One region of the Neobacillus sp. GCM10027624 genome, then DNA from elsewhere that is predicted to be linked to it. Evidence: riboswitches for the same ligand, from Rfam matches in the RefSeq annotation. Region 1 holds a riboswitch; each other region holds the start of a gene.
What was found. Region 1 has a riboswitch for lysine ahead of ACFQZ9_RS17145 (aspartate kinase). Riboswitches for the same ligand answer to the same signal wherever they lie in the genome.
Positions count from the first base shown of each region.

Region 2: it holds a riboswitch for lysine, as region 1 does, so the genes downstream of both, dapA (4-hydroxy-tetrahydrodipicolinate synthase) here and ACFQZ9_RS17145 (aspartate kinase) in region 1, are expected to answer to the same signal.
Region 3: it holds a riboswitch for lysine, as region 1 does, so the genes downstream of both, ACFQZ9_RS13625 (ABC transporter substrate-binding protein) here and ACFQZ9_RS17145 (aspartate kinase) in region 1, are expected to answer to the same signal.
Region 4: it holds a riboswitch for lysine, as region 1 does, so the genes downstream of both, ACFQZ9_RS24125 (amino acid permease) here and ACFQZ9_RS17145 (aspartate kinase) in region 1, are expected to answer to the same signal.

Region 1 covers NZ_JBHTHD010000011.1:190,529-196,118, forward strand. The annotation lists gene uvrC (excinuclease ABC subunit UvrC) at 1-1,689, shown strand, start outside; lysine riboswitch at 1,755-1,937, shown strand; gene ACFQZ9_RS17145 (aspartate kinase) at 2,046-3,269, shown strand; gene ACFQZ9_RS17150 (YslB family protein) at 3,360-3,815, opposite strand; gene ACFQZ9_RS17155 (succinate dehydrogenase cytochrome b558 subunit) at 4,267-4,875, shown strand; gene sdhA (succinate dehydrogenase flavoprotein subunit) at 4,931-5,590, shown strand, end outside.
Region 2 covers NZ_JBHTHD010000012.1:23,998-29,587, reverse strand. The annotation lists gene ACFQZ9_RS20980 (RnfABCDGE type electron transport complex subunit D) at 1-77, opposite strand, end outside; gene ACFQZ9_RS20975 (FAD:protein FMN transferase) at 78-959, opposite strand; gene ACFQZ9_RS20970 (FMN-binding protein) at 963-1,439, opposite strand; lysine riboswitch at 1,642-1,822, shown strand; gene dapA (4-hydroxy-tetrahydrodipicolinate synthase) at 1,952-2,821, shown strand; gene ACFQZ9_RS20960 (sirohydrochlorin chelatase) at 2,910-3,638, opposite strand; gene cobA (uroporphyrinogen-III C-methyltransferase) at 3,658-4,437, opposite strand; gene cysC (adenylyl-sulfate kinase) at 4,635-5,234, opposite strand; gene sat (sulfate adenylyltransferase) at 5,248-5,590, opposite strand, start outside.
Region 3 covers NZ_JBHTHD010000008.1:489,387-494,976, reverse strand. The annotation lists gene asnB (asparagine synthase (glutamine-hydrolyzing)) at 1-170, shown strand, start outside; gene cuyB (cysteate racemase) at 217-942, shown strand; gene ACFQZ9_RS13635 (hypothetical protein) at 980-1,279, shown strand; gene ACFQZ9_RS13630 (M20/M25/M40 family metallo-hydrolase) at 1,330-2,979, opposite strand; lysine riboswitch at 3,165-3,346, shown strand; gene ACFQZ9_RS13625 (ABC transporter substrate-binding protein) at 3,438-4,217, shown strand; gene ACFQZ9_RS13620 (amino acid ABC transporter permease) at 4,289-4,927, shown strand; gene ACFQZ9_RS13615 (amino acid ABC transporter ATP-binding protein) at 4,924-5,590, shown strand, end outside.
Region 4 covers NZ_JBHTHD010000014.1:53,370-58,959, forward strand. The annotation lists gene asnS (asparagine--tRNA ligase) at 171-1,562, shown strand; gene ACFQZ9_RS24115 (hypothetical protein) at 1,627-1,800, opposite strand; gene ACFQZ9_RS24120 (helix-turn-helix domain-containing protein) at 1,968-2,186, shown strand; gene ACFQZ9_RS24125 (amino acid permease) at 2,321-3,802, opposite strand; lysine riboswitch at 3,945-4,136, opposite strand; gene ACFQZ9_RS24130 (YitT family protein) at 4,461-5,276, shown strand; gene ACFQZ9_RS24135 (DUF421 domain-containing protein) at 5,473-5,590, opposite strand, start outside.

The DNA.
Region 1 (5,590 bases):
ATCTATGTAGGAAAAGCAAAAGTCTTAAAAAATCGTGTCCGCTCCTATTTTACCGGCTCACACGATGGCAAAACACTGAGACTGGTAAATGAAATTGAGGACTTCGAATACATTGTAACTTCCTCCAATATTGAGGCACTGCTTCTTGAATTGAATTTAATTAAAAAGTATGACCCTAAATACAATATCATGCTAAAGGATGACAAAAGCTATCCGTTTATAAAACTAACAGCAGAAAGACATCCAAAGCTAATCATTACAAGAAAAGTTAAAAAGGATAAAGGCAAATATTTTGGTCCCTATCCGAATGTTGGAGCAGCAAATGAAACAAAAAAATTGCTTGACCGCCTCTATCCATTACGGAAATGCTCAACACTCCCAGACCGCGTCTGCCTTTATTATCATTTAGGTCAATGCCTCGCACCATGTGTGAATGAAGTGGCGGAAGAACAATACAAGCAAATGACCGATGAAATTACGCGCTTTTTAAATGGCGGATATAAGGAAATCAAAAAAGATCTTACTGAAAAAATGACCGCAGCGGCGGAAGAATTGGATTTTGAGCGTGCAAAAGAATTCCGCGATAAAATTATCCATATTGAAACGATTATGGAAAAACAAAAAATCACGATGACTGATTTTACGGATCGTGATGTGTTCGGCTATGCTGTTGATAAGGGCTGGATGTGTGTCCAAGTCTTCTTTGTCAGGCAAGGGAAACTCATTGAGCGGGATGTATCCATGTTCCCGATTTACAATGAACCAGAGGAGGAAATCCTCACTTACCTGGGTCAATTTTATCAGAAGACCAATCATTTTAAGCCAAAGGAAATTTTAATTCAGGATGAAATTGATCTGGAAATGGCTGAACAACTTCTTGAAGTAAAGGTGTTAAAACCGCAGCGCGGGCAGAAAAAGGATCTCGTCAAAATGGCGATTAAAAATGCTAAGATTGCCTTGAATGAGAAATTTTCATTGATTGAGAAAGATGAAGAGAGAACGATTAAGGCTGTAGAGACCCTTGGAAATCTTCTTGGAATTTATACGCCGCATCGGATTGAAGCCTTCGATAATTCAAATATTCAAGGGACGGACCCGGTGTCGGCAATGGTCGTATTTACCGATGGAAAGGCAAACAAACGGGAATACCGTAAATATAAAATTAAATCCGTTCAGGGACCTGATGATTATGAGTCAATGCGCGAGGTTACAAGACGAAGATATGCAAGGGCTTTAAAGGAAGAGCTTCCACTTCCGGATTTAATCATCATTGACGGCGGGAAGGGACATGTCGAGGCGGTTAGAGATGTATTAGAAAATGAACTTGGTCTCGATATTCCAATCTCCGGCCTAGTGAAGGATGAAAAACACCGTACATCTCAATTGTTGTACGGGAATCCACTTGAAATAGTCCCGCTTGCAAGGAACAGTCAGGAGTTTTATTTGCTGCAAAGAATTCAAGATGAGGTTCACCGATTCGCGATTACCTTTCATCGCCAGATCCGTGGCAAAACAGCTTTTCAATCGCTGCTCGATGATATCCCCGGTATTGGAGAGAAGCGGAAAAAAATGTTATTAAAGCATTTTGGTTCCGTGAAAAAAATGAAAGAAGCTAATCTTGAGGAACTTATTGAAGCTGGCCTGCCGGTAAATGTTGCTGAAGAATTAATGAAAAAACTTCAAAGTTGACCGTTGTCAGAAGAATAGTCCTATGCTATAATGAGTGAAAATTTAATAACACTTTATCAACGTAAAGTGTAGGTAGAGGTGCGAGCTTCAAGAGTAGTGGTTCTGAGAAGGATGAGCTTCAAGGAAGAATCATGAAAGGGGATGTTCGCCGAAGTGAAGAGAGTCTCATTTCTTTCTTTGCTGGTCCTGTGTTGAATAAATACTGGATTGTCAAGACTAATAGTAGGTCTTGGAGAGCTATCTTACATTGTAAACGCAAGAATACTTTTTTTGTGTTCCCAAAGCAATGAGATACTCTTCTCATTGCTTTTTTTGTTTTTCAGAACTACATAGCCTTACAGGAAGAAGGGGAAAAAATGGGTTTAATTGTACAGAAATTTGGGGGAACGTCCGTTGGCAGCGTTGAAAGAATCATGAATGTGGCGGAACGAGTGAAAGATGAAACGATATTAGGAAACCAAGTGGTGGTGGTTGTTTCCGCGATGGGAAAATCAACAGACCAGCTTGTAAAATTAGCTAAAGAAATTTCTCCACAGCCAAGTAAACGGGAGATGGATATGCTGCTTACAACGGGGGAGCAGGTCTCGATTGCCTTATTATCGATGGCATTAAATCAAAAAGGACTTGAGGCTGTTTCCTTTACAGGCTGGCAGGCCGGAATTGTTACGGAACCTGTTCACGGAAATGCCCGAATTACCGATGTTAGAACGGAGGCAATTGAAAGCCAATTGTCACATCGAAAGGTTATCATCGTTGCCGGTTTCCAAGGCATTACCGAAAGCGGCGAGATTACCACACTAGGGCGTGGCGGCTCTGATACTACGGCAGTCGCATTGGCAGCTGCACTAAAAGCGGATCGATGTGATATTTACACAGATGTAACCGGGGTATATACGACTGATCCCAGGTATATTAAAGGAGCACGTCAGTTGAAGTCTATTTCTTATGATGAAATGCTTGAACTTGCCAATTTAGGTGCCGGTGTACTCCACCCAAGGGCTGTCGAGTTTGCGAAGAATTATCAGGTACGGCTTGAAGTTCGTTCAAGTATGGAGAAAATTGAAGGAACAATCATTGAGGAGGAAGCAACAATGGAACAAAATCTAGTAGTCCGCGGTGTCGCATTTGAGGATCAAATTACGAAAGTAACGGTATTAGGTCTGGCGAATTCATTAACAAGCCTGTCTACCATCTTTACAACACTTGCACAGCATCATATCAATGTTGATATTATTATTCAAAGTACAACAGAGGCAGGAGCTGCAAATCTTTCTTTCTCCATCAAAACAGAAGATTTAATGGAAACTTTAAAAGTTCTTGAGGATCATAAAGAATTGCTAGGCTACGAGCAAATTGATGCAGAGAACCAATTATCCAAGGTATCTATCGTCGGTTCAGGAATGATTTCCAATCCGGGGGTTGCTGCCAGAATGTTTGAAGTATTGGCTTCCAATCAAATTCAAGTAAAAATGGTCAGCACCTCAGAAATTAAGGTGTCAGCAGTTGTCGAAGAAGAAAATATGCTAAAAGCCGTCCAAGCACTTCACAACGCCTTCGAACTATCCGCCGTAACAGAATAACAATGTCCGTCTGAGGCGGACAAAACAAGTAATTTGTCCACAAACGGTGACAGGCACTATGTGAATTCTTCACATAGTGCCTGTCACTTTTTAGTCTAGGGTATCTTTTTTGTCCCATTTTACGGTGAAGAGGACTTTGTTGGATTTTTTTACAGGATGTTCGAAGGTTTCAGCGATGACCTTTTTCTGAAGTTCGATTTGCTGGGCAAGGAAACCGGCCTCGAGCTGGAAGTAATATTCAGCTTTTGATTTCACTCGGGAAACAATTAGTGGACTAATGAGTTCAAACTCCATTTCATCCTTATTCTCACTTTTAATCGTTAAATGTCCCCATGAAGCCCTCTCGAAAAACTCAATCAGTTCATCATAATGATTTAAAGGGTACATTCTCGCTAATCGTTTTCCTGCCCAATATAATATTTCAGGAGTGTCTTTTCCTAAAATTTCGGGTAAAAGAATTTCTCGGATTAGCTCATATCCAAAAATCGACACGGTTCTCGTCTCATCTGATTGCGTGTTTAAATTAACTGCCGTACTATCGTTCAATAGTATCCCCTCTTTCTACCATTCTATTATATACAATATTGGTTAAATTTCATTACTGAATTTTAGATTAGAAAACGGTTAAAGAATCCAATTGCAAGGATTGTTATGTCACTATACTTTTTTTGTTTACCATCATAACTATATTACCTTTTTACTTTAATTTCTATCCTTTACATAATGATAAATAAAATGTAGTTATAATGGAAACGCTTCCAAAATAAACCTCAAAAATGTAAGCGCTTAGCATTCTCTTTTACTATCAAAATCGTAAAAAAAATTGTATTTTTAAAAAATAATTCTGTATACGGTTTCTTGACGCTCTTTGTCGACAGGAGTAAAATGGACATGTCACAATTTTGTCATAGTGATGCTAGGTTGAAATTTCTTTTTAAATGGATTATAAAAAGGAAGGAAACTTAACATCATTCTTATTATTTAAGGGGGGTAAATTATGGCGGGAAATCGAGAGTTTATTTCACGAAGAGTACACTCGCTGCTAGGGGTCATTCCAATTGGTTTGTTCCTTATCGTGCATCTAGTAGTCAACCATGCCGCTACGGGCGGAGCAGAATCCTTTCAAAAAGCAATAAATTTTATGGAGGATCTTCCATTCCTTATCGTTCTAGAATGGGTATTAATTTATTTGCCATTATTATTTCATGCAATCTATGGCCTATATATTGCCTTTACATCAAAAAGCAATGTTGGCAGAATGGGGTACTTCAGAAACTGGATGTACATTCTGCAGCGTATAACAGGGGTGATTGCCCTGATCTTTATTGCATGGCATGTATGGGAAACACGGATCGCCAAGGCATTTGGAGCTGAGCTTAATTTCCAAATGATGGCTGATATTTTATCTTCACCATTCATGTTTGCTTTTTATTTAGTGGGAGTTCTTTCTGTCATTTTCCACTTCTCAAATGGTTTATGGTCATTTATGGTAAGCTGGGGAATTACAATTTCACCACGTTCTCAAGTCATTTCTACATATGTGACTTTGATCGTGTTCGTGTTGCTTTCCATTATTGGAATTCAAGCGCTTCTAGCATTTGTGTGATCAACAAATTAATGAACGGAAAAATATTGGATTTAGGATTAGGGAGTGAGTCACGATGAGTAAAGGTAAGGTGATCGTAGTCGGTGGTGGTTTAGCTGGCTTGATGGCAACCGTTAAGGTGGCAGAATCGGGTACACCGGTAGAGTTATTTTCTCTAGTTCCGGTGAAACGTTCTCACTCTGTTTGTGCCCAAGGCGGTATTAATGGAGCAGTAAATACTAAAGGGGAAGGCGACTCTCCTTGGATTCACTTTGACGATACAGTTTATGGCGGAGACTTTTTAGCAAATCAGCCTCCGGTTAAGGCAATGTGTGAAGCTGCGCCTGGTATTATTCACTTATTTGACCGAATGGGAGTTATGTTTAACCGTACCCCTGAAGGATTACTTGATTTCCGCCGCTTCGGTGGAACACAGCATCACCGTACAGCATTTGCCGGTGCAACTACTGGTCAGCAGCTACTTTATGCGTTGGATGAACAAGTTCGCCGCCATGAGGTAGAGGGCTTGGTTACAAAGTACGAAGGATGGGAATTCCTTGGTGCGGTATTGGATGACGAAGGCGTTTGCCGCGGAATTGCTGCTCAAAATTTAAAAACAATGGAGATTAAATCTTTCGTGGCTGATGCCGTAATTATGGCAACTGGCGGCCCTGGGATTATCTTTGGTAAATCAACAAACTCTGTTATTAACACTGGTTCTGCTGCGTCAATTTTA
Region 2 (5,590 bases), on a different contig from region 1:
GATGCGATGAATAGATAAAAAACCATGGCTGTCGCGACATAGCCCTTTGGTGTTTTGAACCACTTTTTCCCTGACACTTAAATCCCTCCAACTTTATTAATCTGTAATTCTGATGTGATAAGGATCCCTTTTAAAGCTAAATGTTCGATTAATTGTTTTCCTTTTTTTACTCCAAGTAAAAAGGAGGCTGTTGAAAAGGCATCTGCCATCATTGCAAACGGTGCGATGACACTGCAGCTAATCCATTCATTCGGGGAGCATTTTGTTTTTGGATTTACCAAATGATGTGAATCTGACTTATCTGGATTTCTGCGTTCATAGCTGCCAGATGTACAGACGGCTTCGTTTGATATCTCTATCGTTTCAATGATGGAATCCTTTTGGTACGGATGCTGGATTCCAATTTTCCATTTTTCCCCGTTGTCATCCACACCGAATGCAAATAAATCGCCTCCAGCGTTAATGACAAATCCCTTAAATTCCTTTAATTCATTAGCAGCCAGATCAATTGCGAACCCTTTTGCAACAGCTCCAAGATCAATGACCATCGGCTTTTTTAAAGTTACTGTATGATTGTACTGATCTAGTTCGATATCATGATAAGAAACCGAATCAGAAGAAACACTTTTCATCATCTGTCCAGAAATATAGTGTCGATTAAATCCATTCATTTCCATCACCTTTCCTACCGTCGGGTCAAATAGTCCATCCGTTAATTTAGCCATTTCAATCGCAATATAAAGAGGTTCAAATAGAAAAGGACTGATTTTTACTGGTACTCCGATAGTCTCACAAGCTCGTATTAGCTCACTTGATGAGCTGAAACGGCTGCATGCTTGTTCTACATGCTGAAATGCCTCAAAGGCACGAGTTATTTTTGCTTCCGTCTCTTTCTTCGACTTATTTGAAACGACCTTTATGTCAACAACAGTATCCATGTACAATTTTGTTTTTTTCATAGATTATCCTTTCACGTTATGGGCTTGGGAAAGTGCATCCATCACAGCGTCCTCAAAAGCCTGTGTACTATAAGTCGCCCCAGAAACATTATTCACTTGGGCACTTTGTTTTTGCACTACTTCATCAGGCAGTCCTACTATGTCACTTTCTGAATAATGCATTGCAAAATGGCTAATCTCTACGGTGGTAATTTTGTCATTCTTAATTGTGACAGCTACATCAATAAATCCTCGCCGATTCGTACCTGTACCTGTAAACGTCCCATCCTTATAGATCCCTTTATTTTGCTTGCTCTTTTGTTCGCCGACCTTTTCATTAGAGTGATTTATTGTAATATGCCTAGCTTGAACATTAGCTGCAATATGGTGTAACGGCTGATCAATAGAAGCCTGCGTCTCTGTAGTAACAAATCCAGCAGCATACACCGCTGCAACAGCTGTAGAACAAAGAACAACCCACTTCTTATCCATTTTCTTCATAAAAAATCCTCCTAACCAATTCCTCTATTCTCGGACAGTATAGCCAGTCAATCTTAGAATTTTCTTAGAATCTTTTTGATCGACAAAATTCGGGCGCTGACAGGCACCACCCGAATTTTGTCGACCTTGTCCCCTTGAATTTGAAGGGGAAATCTGATATATTTAGTGTTAATTAAATATCTTCTTACTTCAAACCTTTTGAAGTGAGGATAGAGGCGCAAAGACCATTAGTACATAGTTGGAGGATAATGAGGTCCTGGGATGATTATGGAAAGGGGAATTTGCCGAAGCTTATAAGACTCTCATTTGTCTTGGAGCTGGTTCTGCTATTGAATAAATACAGAACTGTCATATAGGGAACTATATGGAGGGCTATCTCACGCACGGGAACTTGTTTTTTATTTATGTTTCTATTGCAGCAGCGAGCCTTCGTTGCTGCTTTTTTGCGTTGACTTGGAATGTCCTTAGCCACCTCTAATTTATAAAAAAAATAATTTAAAGGGTGAGGAAAAATGAATTTTGGCCAAGTTTTAACTGCTATGGTTACGCCATTTGATCATGAAGGCGAGATTGATTTTAACGCAACAAGAACATTAGTAAATTACCTAATTGAAAATGGGACGGATGGATTGGTAGTCGTTGGTACCACTGGAGAATCTCCTACATTAACCACGGATGAAAAAGTTGAATTTTTTAAGTTTGTTGTGGATGTCGTAAACGGCAGGATTCCTGTCATTGCCGGAACAGGTTCGAATAACACGAGGGCTTCAATTAGTTTAACAAAACAGGCTGAAGCAGCGGGTGTGGATGGGATTATGCTCGTGGCCCCATACTATAACAAGCCATCACAAGAGGGTTTATATCAACACTTTAAAGCTATTGCCGAGTCCACAGCATTACCGATTATGCTCTATAATATTCCTGGGCGAAGTGTGGTCAATATGTCCGTTGAGACAATTGTTCGTCTTTCCCAGATTCCAAATATCGTAGCTATTAAAGAAGCTAGCGGCAATTTAGACGCCATGGCAGAAGTGATTAGCCAAACACCGAGTGATTTCACTTTATACAGTGGTGATGATGGTTTAACCATTCCGGTCTTAGCAATCGGCGGTGCAGGAATTGTTTCCGTTGCCTCCCATATCATTGGAAATGAGATGCAGGAGATGGTCAATCTCTTTAAAAGTGGTCATGTCCAAGAGGCAGCTGCAGCGCATCGCAGACTACTTCCAGTCATGAAAGCATTATTTGCTGCTCCAAACCCAACACCGGTCAAAGCAGCCCTTAATCTAAAAGGTGTCAACGTTGGCGGCGTCCGTCTCCCAATGGTCCCACTAACCGACGAAGAAACCAACACACTACAAAGTATTCTACAGCTTGTTTAAATTTCAATACAATAAGGAAAGGCACCTCCCAAATTTGGAAGGTGCCTCTCTTATTGTGTTTCGACAAAATTCGGGTGGTGCCTGTCACTCACCGAATTTTGTCGAATCCGTTGACCACAATGTCTTCAATTACTCGATGCCGGCTTAGTTGGCCTGTACAGATGATTTCCTGGTCTTCTGTTTGCTTTTTGCGAATCATTTGGTTGATTTCGCCTAAAAGTAGTCCGGAGAATAAAAGATAGGGAATGACAATAACTCTCCCCGATCCTGCCTCCAAGACCGCCTCAAACCCTTGCTCCAGCCTCGGTTCTGCAGCCGCGAGGTAACAAACGGACACCTGATCCGTTTGGAGCCGTTCTTGGATTCCATTGGCAATCAACTCAAACGCAGTGCCGATGCTGGGATCGCTGCTGCCCCTGCCAACTATTAATAATGAATCCTGTGAAGTGACCTCCCCAGCAACCCCTCTTGCTAGTTCAGCAATCGCATCGAGAATTTCATCCTGCACGCCAAACGGATTCCTTACCTGCACTTGGACCTCTGGATACTGTTTGCCTAATACGAATAGTGCATTCGGAATATCTTCTTTAATATGACCAGCTGCTAAAAGAAAAATCGGCACCACGGTAATCTCCGATGCACCTTTTTCCACACATCTCCTAAAGCCTTCTTCAATAGAAGGATCGGTTAATTCCAAAAAACTGATTTCCTGAATCGGGACATCCACACGTTCTATTACCCTATTCAAAAAGGACTTTACCTCTTCGGCTCCCTTTTTTGATCTTGTTCCATGGCAGATATAAAGAATCGCTTTCATGCAGATTGCTCCTTTCCGCTTACCCTTGAACAACTGGTAAATGAGGAACGATTTCTTCCTCGAACCAGTTCAGTCTATCATGTAAGCGGACAACCTCGCCAATCACAATCATGCTTGGGTTTGCAATTTTTGCATCCTTAACACGCGCTTCAATCGTGCCAAGGGTTCCAACTACTGTTCTTTGATCGCTTAAAGTGCCCCAGTGAACAAGAGCGATTGGTGTGTCAGCAGACTTTCCATTCTCCACCAATTGCTTAACAATCGTAGGAAGGTGGGAAACTCCCATATAAACACATATTGTATCGACCGCTTTCGCTAAATGGGCCCACTGATGCTCTGCCTCTTTATCACCAGCAGCTTGATGTCCGGTAATAAAAGCAAAGCTTTTACTCAATGTACGATGGGTAACCGGTATGCCAGCATAGGCGGATGCTGCAATTCCAGCGGTAATGCCAGGGACCACTTCAAACGGCACAAGATGTTTCACACATTCTTCTGCTTCTTCCCCGCCTCGTCCAAAAACGAACGGGTCGCCTCCCTTTAAGCGGACAACCGTATAGCCTTTTTTCGCATATTTGACCAAGAAGTGATTAATTGTTTCCTGCTTCATTGTATGGTAATTCGGAAGTTTGCCGCAGTATACCAACTGCGCATCTGCTTTTGCATGCTGAAGGAGCTCCGGATTTACTAACCGGTCATACAAAATCACATCAGCCTGCTGCAGGCAGCGTAATCCTTTTACTGTAATTAGATCTGGATCACCAGGACCCGCACCAACTAAATAGACTTTGCCAACCATGAAATCCAACATCCTTTCCCTATGCCTTTTCTGTAGTACTTGCTGTTATTGATGATTCGCTGATAAATCGCCTTGCTTCGCTGATAAACCTCGTAAATTCGCGGATAAATTGCCTGGATCCGCTGATAAAACCTTAAAATTCGCTGATAAACTCTTCCTATCCGTAAAAAGGGTGTAAGTTTACACCCTATCACCTATTAAAAAATATTTTTCTCCCGCAAATAAGCAATCACTTGCCCAACGGCTTCCTCAACCGATAATAAATCAGAACGTAAAGTAATTTCCGGTTTTTCCGGTGCTTCATATGGAGAATCAATCCCTGTGAAATCCTTTATCTCACCGCGGCGTGCCTTGGCATAAAGCTGCTTAGGATCGCGTTGCTCACAAACCTCGATTGGACAATCAACGAAAACCTCGATGAATTCTCCTTCTTCAAACAATTCCCGAACCTGATCCCGATCCGAGCGAAACGGAGAAATAAACGCAGTTGTAATCACCTTGCCGCTATCGACAAATAACTTCGCCACTTCGCCAATCCGGCGGATATTTTCCGTGCGGTCGTGCTCTGAAAATCCTAAATCCTTGTTTAAACCATGACGAATATTGTCACCGTCCAAAACATATTCATTAATCCCAAGACGGAATAATTCGTTCGATACCGCGTTCGCAATCGTTGATTTTCCCGAACCAGAAAGGCCTGTGAACCATAGTGTACAGCTTCCATGGCCGTTCTGGGAACGGCGGTCATTTTTTGTAATCGTTGTTTCATGCCATGTGATATTCGTAGATTGTGCCACACCCAAGTCCCCCTTAAGCTTCAACAGTCGCTTTTTCTTTCATTCCTTCAATTAAAACCTCAACAACTTCCTTGCGGCTGAAAGTAGATGGCGGAAGTACACCGCTTCTTAGCATCTCTCTCACTTTTGTTCCGGAAAGGATTACGCGATCTTCCTTGTCATGCGGGCAAGTTTTATCAGATGCCATTCCATCGCATTTTGTGCAATAGAAGCTATGCTCGAAAAATAAAGGCTTAATTCCAAGCTCTTCTTCTGTAAAGTTGCTGAAAATATGCTGTGCGTCGTAGGTTCCGTAATAGTTACCAACTCCGGCATGGTCACGGCCGACAATGAAATGCGTGCAGCCATAGTTTTTA
Region 3 (5,590 bases), on a different contig from region 1:
ATGAATTGGTGAAATTTTTGGACGACCATTACCATAACAGACACAACTATGCACGTTATATCTGGACAGCATATGTTTTCCTAGTTTGGTATAAAAAGTTTTTCGTAGAATTAGAGTCGGAAGCCCCTTCACAGAGCGCAAAACAAGCCGACGAGTTGGTTACGGTTTAATCTTTTTTAACGGATCGATAATTTTCAAGAAATGGAAGGTGGTTGAATGAAAAGTTTAGGTGTAATCGGTGGAATGGGTCCCAAGGCTACCTCTGTATTTTTCGATAAGGTGGTTGAAAATACAGTCGCTGATCGGGATCAAGACCATATCGATATCATGATCCTGAATCACGCCACCTTACCGGACCGTACCGAAGCCATTTTAAATGGCCGGGATGATTTATTTTTAGATGCAGTGAAAAAGGACTTCAAACTATTGGAGTTTGCCGGTGTTTCTCATATCGCGATTCCTTGTAATACTTCCCATTATTTTTACGATCAAATGCAGGCCATGACAGAGATTCCGATTATTCATATGGTTGATGAAACGCTAAAGGCGATTTATCAAAAATACGGTGAAAACGCTAAGGTGGGTCTGTTAGCAACAAAAGGAACGATCAGCAGCGGTATTTACGAAAAAGAATCCAGCAAATACAAGATGCAGATGTATGTTCCGAGTGAAGCCGTCCAAAAACAGACGATGGACATTATTTACAGCATAAAGGCGGACAAAATGATTGACCCGCTGGAGCTCGAAGAGATGATCCATCAGCTTATTTTTGATGAAGGATGTAACTGTGTCGTTCTTGCCTGTACGGAGCTATCTTGTGTAAGGATTGGTGATGAGGCAGCGCAGTACTGTGTAGATGCATTGGAGGTTCTCGTTGAACAGTCCATTACCCTTTCAGGCGGTACCTCGAAAAAACAAAATAGTGCAGCTGTGTATTCTTAATAGATTTGCATGCTACGGAGCGGAAGGTGGGATTTTCATGGCACCAACTGAAATGGAAAAATTAGAAACGTTTTTAGCAGAGTCGTTCTCGGACGGGGTAAGTTTTCGCGAGCTGCGATTATCTGACGAGGAAGTAGATTACTTACTAAGAAGGTATCCAAACGCCAGTGTTTTGAAGAGCACTGCTTTGGAATCCGAGGATAATAAAGCCTGGTATGAAGTCAATATATTGCCCACTTACGATGCTGAATCGAAGTTTGAAGACATTCAAAAGGAAAATGAACGGTTAAAGCAAGAAGTGGAAGCATTGAAAAAGGCATTGGTTACACAGGGATAATCGATATAAAAACACCTAGCCACAGGATGATGGGCTAGGTGTTTTCTTATTTATGCCAAGAGCCTGCTGATAACGAGGTTGGTTAAGTTTGGTACGACTTCTAGGGAGTAGGTCATTTCCATTCGTTCCAGTTTTTTATGGGCATCCACCCCATAAGGACCAATATTGATAACAGGAACATTTAACTCACGGATATCCTGATATTCTACATAGTGCTTGGTTCCCCAACCGGGATTATTTTTCGAAACGGCATTAATTCCCTCTTGATCATCACTTAAAGCAACAAAACTCATATCTGAAATATACGGGAAGAAGTTCCTTGTCACAATTGGGTGCTGATAGATAGGCTGTACCGCCTGCACTGCTTCATCCAAGGCGTCAATCAAGGCCTGCTCACGGCTTGTTTTCCCTGTTAATTCGATTCTCGGGGAATACAGTGAAGAGTAAAACAGAATGATGGCAGGATTTTTATCCTTCATCCATTTCCAGGCTTCCTCCACTACTCTTGCCGCAAACATCCGCGTATCAAGTTCTTGATTTTGCAACAATGTCTCTTTAAATTCATTCATATGACGAACGAACGCATCCCCATGTTCCGCTATAAGCATTTGTTCCATTTCCTCGTATGTAAACACTCGAGGTGCCCATGGCAGTTCTACATAAGGCTCGCCACTCGCCGCACTGTAACGTTTATAGCGTTCATCAAAAGATGCAAGTGCCCTTTCAAAGGCAATTAGTGCCTGCTCCTTTAACTTTTCCAGCACATCCTTTGGAGACCATGAGTGGATAAAAAAGTTGTAGTAAACATATGCAGATAGGGCGGTCTGTACGGTATAGGATGGTTTAAGGTCGGTTTGCTTTAAGGAAACAGGCGGTACCGTCGTCTCCCCAAATGCCTCGTTACAAAGCTCAGGGTTATAATTAATCTGTTTGGTTAGTTCTGCCGCAATAAAGTTCGGGTCTAAGCCCTCAAAGCAGGAGCCGACATGGGTTTCAGCGCCTGTGATAAAAAACGATGGCAGGAGCTTCCCAACCGTGCCTTTATAAATATAGCGGTTTATATCACCAGCATAGCGGGGCGATACGAAATCGGAATTAATGGCCGCAACATAATCAAAGTCATGTTCCTCCTTCCAATTTTTTAATACTTTTAAGGCAGATAAAATACCGTGGGAGCTGTCCTCCTCATCACATTCTGCTAAAAAGACAAGATTTCCGTCCAATTCCTCAGGATGCTCTGAATAGTATTGTAAAAGATAAAGATGGCTGGCGACACCGCTCTTCATATCAAGGACGCCACGTCCAAACAGCCAGTCCCCGGATTCCAAATGTTCTTTTGCAGAAACAGGGAGCTCTTCCTGCCTTAGTGCTTCCATTAACTCATCAGGAAAACACGCGCGCTCCTTTAATTGATTAAAATCATCGATTCCTACCGTATCAATATGACCCATTAAAATAACCGTTCGATTGCTTGTACCTTTTGTTCCCTTCACAAAGGCCAGCACATTGTAGCGTTCATGAATATCATTAATTGTCTTCTCTAATGTCAAGTAGGATGTGTTTTTGGAGAAATAAGGAAGATCTGCGATAATTTTATATAATGAATTGGCAATTGCCTTCTCGCCAGCTGTATTAACGATACTTTCTACATTCACGAGCTGAGTGGTTAAAGCAAGAACCGCTTCCCGGCTTTCAAGCATGGTACATTCCCCTTTTTGAATAAAATGTTTTTACAAAAATGTATACCTAAAGATTTTTGGCGTCAAGTAGTTTATTAATATAATATTTTTTGAATATTTATTATTGATTTTATCATATTATTTCGCTATACTAAAAACTGTTATTTGAAAAATAAAATAATAAATCCTCATCTTTTCAAGTTTTGAGATGGGGTAGAGGTCGCGATTTTTAAGAGTATCCTATTGGAGATTTAGTGAAATCTATGAAAATAGGAAAAAGGAATAATCGCCGAAGTCACTGAAATCACTAGTTTCAGGAGGCTGGGTCTGCACTCAAACAGGGGCAGAACTGTCACAATTTAGTGAATTGTGGAGAACTATCTTTTTCAAAGCTTAAAGATGAGGGTGTGCCAGGCACCGTCATAAGAATATGGCGGTGCCTTTTTTAATTTAAAGGAGGGAATATTGTGAAAAGAATAATGATTCTGCTAACAGTTGCGCTTGTATTTGTTTTATCAGCATGCGGAACGAAGCAAAATAACGAAACGGCTACAGCAAAAGGTTCTGACTTAAAACTAGTAAAGGATGGCTCGTTAACCTTTGCGATGAGCGGTTTATATCCGCCATTAAACTTTAAAAAGGATGGGAAATTGTCTGGATTTGATGTGGAAATTGGGAACGAAATTGCAAAAAGAATCGGTTTAAAGGCAAACCCTGTAACGAACCCATGGGAAACAATTATTCAAGGATTAAAAGCAAACAAGTATGACGCCATTATCGGAAGCATGACCGCAACACCTGAGCGGGACAAGCAGGTTGATTTTACAAACCCATACTATTTATCAGGCGCGCAAGTTTTTGTTGCAGACAGCAATAATGCTATTCAATCAAAAGACGATTTAAAAGGGAAAACCATCGGAGTGATCCAATCCAGCACATGGAAGGATATGGCGGTTAAATTATCCGATAAGGTAAAGGGCTATCCAAGTGATGTTTACGCCCTTCAAGACTTAGCGTTAGGCCGTATTGATGCAGTGATCACGGATAAAATTGTTGGTTTGAATGCCAAAAATGAAAAGCATTTAAAAATTAAAGCGGTTGGTGACCTGTTAAATGAGGACCGTGTTAGTGTAGCGGTAACGGAAGGAAACAAGGCGCTCACAGATAAAATCAACAAAGCCATTGCTGACATGCAAAAGGATGGCACCTATGAAAAGATCAGTAAGAAATGGTTCAATGAAAATCTTTTAGAAAAATAAAAAAGCTTTTTAGGGAGGCTGTAACATTGACATTTTTACACAATGTGACGGGGATCTTAAGTGAAAATGGTATGGCCTTCTTGAAGGCCACCTGGATGACCATCTCGATTACGGTTATTTCTTTAGTGTTTGCCATGATTATTGGAGTGATTTTTGCCGGATTTAAAATTTCCTCTATAAAACTGTTAAACCGCGTGGCAGACATCTATATTGGCCTTATCCGTGGTACACCGTTAATTGTTCAAATCATGTTTTTATACTATGGAATTGCCAATATGGTCACGCTGGACAGCTTTACCGCAGGCGCGTTGGCATTGAGTATTCATACCGGTGCTTATATTGCTGAAATTTTCAGGGGAGCGGTGCAGTCCATTGACCGCGGTCAAATGGAAGCGGCGAGGTCGTTAGGGATGCCGTTGCCGCTTGCAATGAGGAGAATTATTTTCCCACAAGCCTTCAAGCGTTCGATTCCTCCACTCGCCAATCAGTTTATTATCAGCTTAAAGGATTCATCATTGGTCGCCTATATTTCTGTTACAGACCTATTCAATACGGCACTGACGGTACAAGGTGAAAACTATATGCCGTTTGAAACTTATTTCGTTGTCGGTTTTTATTATTTAATCATTGTGCTAATCTTTACATGGTTAGCAAACCGGGTTGAGAGGAAGCTAGATGTCAGTAAACCGAAGGAGGCAGCAGTAGCGTGATTGAAATTAAACATTTATCCAAGTCCTTCGGTGAACTAGAAGTCTTAAAAAATATTAATTTGCAGGTTCAAGAAAAAGAGGTTGTCGTGCTGATTGGTGCTAGTGGTTCTGGAAAAAGTACACTGCTTCGTTGTATGAATTTCTTGGAGACCGCGAATAATGGCGAGATTATCATTGATTCGGAAAAGGTTGACCATGGGAAATCCAATCTCAATAAAATAAGGGAAAAAGTCGGAATGGTTTTTCAACATTTTAACCTGTTTCCTCATAAAACCGTGCTTGAAAATATCATCGAGGCGCCAATCTATGTGAAAAAAGAAACGAAGGCCCAGGCAACTTCTAAGGCATTGAATCTTTTGAAAAAGGTTGGATTATCCGATAAGGCTAATTTTTATCCGGATCAGCTGTCAGGCGGGCAAAAGCAGCGTGTTGCAATTGCCAGGGCATTGGCGATGGAACCAAAGGTGATGCTTTTTGATGAACCAACCTCTGCACTTGACCCGGAGCTGGTTGGTGAAGTCCTTCAGGTAATGAAGGAATTAGCTGAAGAAGGCATGACGATGGTGATTGTCACCCATGAAATGGGATTTGCACGCGAAGTGGCAAGCCGGATTATCATGTTGGCAGATGGGAATATCATTGAAGAAGGGTCTCCAAATGAAA
Region 4 (5,590 bases), on a different contig from region 1:
CCAAATTTCCAGAAAAATCGCAAAAAGTGGTAGAAGGTTGTTTTTTAGAGCGGTTTTTTTATATAATATTGAAGGGATAAAAGAAAAACTTTTTGTCGTGGATTTACCTTTCATCCCGCTTGGGGTGAGAGGTTTTTTACATATATAAATGCTTTAGGAGGTCTATTGTAATGAAAAATTCCTTAATTAAGGATTTGTACAGAAATACAGAAAATTATATCGATCAAAAAGTTCAATTATCGGGTTGGATTCGGACCATTCGTGATTCGAAGACCTTTGGCTTTATTGAAATAAATGATGGAAGCTTTTTTAAAGGGGTTCAAATTGTTTTTGACGAACAATTGGATAATTTTAAAGAAATCGCTAAGCTCCCAATCAGCTCATCGATTAAGGTTGTCGGTGATTTTATTCATACGCCACAAGCAAAACAGCCTTTTGAAATTAAAGCAATTGAAATTTCCATTGAAGGGACTTCGAATGTCGATTACCCACTGCAAAAGAAAAAGCACTCATTTGAGTATTTAAGGACGATTGCTCATTTACGGCCAAGAACAAATACATTTTCAGCAGTATTCCGTATACGCTCACTGGCATCTTATGCGATCCATCAATTTTTCCAAGAAAAAGGCTTCGTGTATGTTCATTCGCCAATTATTACAGGAAGTGACACGGAGGGGGCGGGTGAAATGTTCAGGATCACAACACTGGACATGGACAATCTCCCTAAAAATGATGAAGGAAAAGTCGATAATACGAAGGATTTCTTCGGTAAAGAAACGAATCTTACGGTTAGCGGTCAGTTATCCGGTGAAGCCTTTGCCTTGGCATTCCGAAATGTATATACCTTTGGTCCGACATTTAGAGCAGAGAACTCCAATACGGCAAGGCATGCAGCTGAATTCTGGATGATTGAACCAGAGGTTGCTTTTGCAGAGCTTCCAGACATTATGGATCTTGCAGAGGAAATGGTGAAATACGTGATTGGCTACGTTCTTGAGCAGGCACCTGAAGAAATGAATTTCTTTAACAGCTTTATTGAAAAGGGCTTGTTAGATCGACTTAAAAACGCCCATACTTCAGATTTTGGCCGTGTAACCTATACGGAGGCAATTGAACTTTTAGAAAAGTCCGGAGAGCAGTTTGCTTACCCTGTTGAGTGGGGATTAGACCTACAAACCGAGCATGAACGCTACCTATGCGAAAAAGTCTTCCAGAAGCCAGTATTTGTTACGGATTACCCGAAAGAAATCAAAGCTTTCTATATGAGATTAAACCAAGATGGCAAGACCGTTGCTGCAACTGACTTACTTGTGCCTGGTATCGGTGAACTGATTGGCGGCAGTCAGCGTGAGGAGCGCGAAGAGATTCTTGCCTCAAAAATCAAAGATCTCGGAATGAGCGAGGAAGATTATTGGTGGTATCTGGAGTTAAGAAAGTACGGCGGTACAAAACACTCAGGATATGGTCTAGGTTTCGAACGCTTAATCATGTACTTAACAGGCATGTCTAATATTAGAGATGTTATTCCATTCCCAAGAACAACAGGAAACGCAGATTTTTAATGAAAAACAAAAATAAAAAGAAGGCCGGAATGGTCTTCTTTTTTTGGATTTGAGTAGCGAGGAATTACGGACGGTGTAATTCCTCTTCGAAGAAAAATGTTGATGGATGCTCTTTAACAACATAAGAATATCTTTTCATGTTTTTTACGTATTGCCATTTCAAAATCGTAACCATCTCTTCCGTTCCTTTAATATATACAACCTCTCCACTATTATAGCGGTTATTTGAACTTCCCAAATTAACACCCCATTTAATATTCTATCTCCATTATACTATAGTATGAAAAAATACTCCTTGTTATAGAAGAGGAACTTTATTATTTTTTGGAAAAATATGACTCATCTATCTATTACCTTCCAATTTTGAAATAGTATGTTATACTAAATAAAAAGTGAGGTGTCATTTTGACGAATTATAAGGCGAAAAAGAGTAACCTCAAAGAATTATTATCAAAAAACAGTATGGATTTAGACAGTTTGGAAAGGAATACGAATATTCCTAAAAGTCAGCTCAATGATTATTTATCCAAGAGGGTAATGAATTTGAACAATGCCATGACTATTTCCAAAGAATTGAATTGCCAGATAGAAGATCTGTATGTTTGGTCATCAGAAGATGAATAATATTTGTTAAAACAGGCCCAAGGTTTTGAGTCTGTTTTTCTATTTTGAAAGAAAGAAAAGATATATCGTTGTTTGAAGAAGGTTCCCGTTGTTTTAAGGCATAAAAAATAGCACGCCGAGGCGTGCTATTTTAGTTAGTTATTTAAATCACATTTATCTAAAGGGATTAATTTCGTCTTCTTTGTAAATTTATATCCTAACCATAAGATGATAAATAATGGCAATCCGATATAGGAGACTAATACACCATTCCAATCGATATGGTCTCCGGTAAATGCGGAGTAGTTTTGGCCTAAAACGACGAATCCGCACACAACAAAGGCAAAGATCGGACCAAATGGGAAAAGCTTAGATTTATATGGAAGCTTGCTTAAGTCCCTGCCTTGTGCAACATAGGCTCTACGGAAGCGGTAATGGCAAATTGCAATTCCAAGCCAAGCGATGAACCCTGACATACCTGAAGCATTCAATAACCAAATATATACAGTTCCATCACCGAAGAGGGAAGCAAGAAATGCAAGAGTACCGACTAAAGTAGTAACGATTAAGGCATTAACAGGTACACCATTTTTATTTAATTTGCCAAGGAATTTTGGTGCTTTACCTTGACGAGCTAAATCCCAAAGCATACGAGTTGAGGCATACATCCCTGAATTTCCTGCTGATAATACCGCAGTTAAAATAACAGCATTCATGACAGATGCAGCAAAGGCAATCCCTGCTTTTTGGAATACAAGTGTAAACGGACTGACCGTTACATCGCTGTTTGCTAAGTTACCGTTCGTGTATGGAATCAATAAACCAATTACTAAAATAGCTAAAACATAGAATAATAGAATGCGCCAGAATACTTGACGAACAGCACGAGGAATTGCTTTTTCTGGATTGTCTGTTTCACCGGCTGCCACACCAAGAAGCTCCGTTCCTTGGAAAGAAAATCCTGCTGCCATAAAGATTCCAAGCATGGTCATGAAACCACCATGGAACGGGGCATCACCAACAGTGAAATTCTTCAAACCAATAACATGTCCGCCCATAATACCAAAGATCATTAATGTTCCAGTAATAATAAAGATGACAACTGTAACAACTTTAATTAAGGAGAACCAATATTCTGCTTCACCAAAGCCTTTAACAGAAATAAAGTTTAGTAGAAACATAATCGCTAAAAAAATGGCACTCCACAAAATAGATGGCGTGTGCGGAAACCAAAATTTCATGATCATTGTAACAGCTGCTAATTCTGCAGCAATCGTAATAGCCCAGTTATACCAATAGTTCCACCCAAGAGCAAATCCTAGTGAAGGGTCAACAAATTTGGTTGCATACGTACTAAAGCTTCCAGCAACCGGCATATAGGAGCCCATTTCGGCTAAGCTTGTCATTAAAAAGTAAACCATAATCCCAATGATTAGATAGGAAAGAATCGCACCACCAGGTCCGGCAGTAGCGATTGCGCCGCCGCTTGCAAGGAATAAACCTGTCCCGATTGTCCCCCCGAGTGAGATCATTGTAAGGTGACGGGCTTTTAAGCTGCGCTTTAATCCTGATTTTTCTTTGTTCGAGATTAGAACATCAGCACTTGAATTTTCTTTTGATACACGTGCAGTTTGCATATTATCTATACTCCTTTTCTTTGCTGTCTAGTTACAGCACCTAAAAAAAGGTGCTACAGCTCTTCTAATAGGAAGGAGTTTGGAATAAAAAATGCCACCGAAGTAGATTCAGGTGGCATATCAATACCCCGCATCATACCTTCCGAAAGATAGCTCAACACGATTGGCTGGTAGGGCTAATCATGACAGTTCTGTTCCTATTCGGAGACAGCCCCAGCATACTTTTTTAAGAGAAAAAAATACGCTTCGGCGGCTTTTCCTTTCAAACGGAGTTAACGATGTCTCTCGCATCTCGTCCGCATTACTAATAAAAACCGCGACCTCTACCTCATCGGTTTGATGAGGATTTAAATAATAAAGTTAATATATTAATAAAGTATAAATAATATTAAAGAATTGTCAATTGTTTTTCTTGAAGAATAATTTCCATCAAAATAAGGGAAAATATATCATTGAATAAATAGTACATATCCTACATAAAAATTCAATTTTATCAGGTTTTTTTCAATAATATTGGTAAAATATCCGAAAAGATTAATAAAAGAAAATTAATATTTATCTGATAATTGTATATTATTGTAAAAAACTATTAAATTTACTTGGGGACCGAGAATCGGTATGATATTTGAAAAGAATAGATAGTAGGAGGGACACTTTCTTGCAATATCTTGGAATAGTTTTCGGTTCTCTCATTGTTGCTTTTGGATTTAATCTTTTCTTAATTCCTCATCAAGTCTTAAGTGGAGGAATGAGCGGAATTTCCATGATTCTAGGGATGATAACCCCGTTAAATACGGGATTTGCAAACTTTCTTTTGAATCTTCCGTTATTAATTATTGGATATAAAATGCTCGGTAGAAGATTAATTATTAATTCAATCCTATCGGTAATCATTATTTCGATTGGTCTTTATATCATTCCTGTTCATGCCATTGCGCAAGATAAAATACTTTCTTCTATATTTGGAGGAGCTATTACGGGACTTGGGGTTGGGATGGTATTTCGCAGCTCTGGATCTACAGGCGGTTTTGATATCATTAGCATGATTCTAGCTAGAAAAATGGATTTTCCGATTGGTGCCCTTCTATCTGGAATGAACGGTGTAGTCATTATCATCAGTGGATTTTTATTCAATTGGGATTCTGCTCTTAATACATTGGTCTCCATTTTTGTTACCGGTAAAGTAGTCGATGCCATTTACACGGATCATGCCAAGCTCACCATTATGATTATTACTGAAAAAGGCGAAGAAATGCGGAAACATCTGCTATCTAATTTGTACAGAGGTTTAACCATAATGGATGGAGTAGGCGGTTACTCCAATAACAAAAGGAATATTTTAGTCACGGTTATTTCCAGGTATGAATTAAATGATGTTAAAAATCTCATCTCTGAGGTGGATACTTCAGCATTTGTTAATATTACCGAAACAATCGAAGTAATGGGACTGTTTCATCGACCCAGTCCAAATTAGTACACAAAAGGCTTGCTCCTAGTTTAAGGAGCAAGCCTTTTTAATTGCAAAAGAAAATGGGAATGATACATTACCAATGGGGGGCTTTAACAAAGAAGAATTTACGAAGAAGTTCAATGTACCGGATTCCGCGAAAAATGAAAATAAGTTCGTAAAGACGAAAAGATCCTTATCTATTGAATAAGGATCTTTCTTTTTAACCATTCAAATATGGTTCTAACTGATCCATTGCATTTTGTACAATCATCGCATTCTTCTGATACATTTCCTTTGAATTTTGACACTCTGTGGCTAGAGAAAATAGTTCTAGGTCA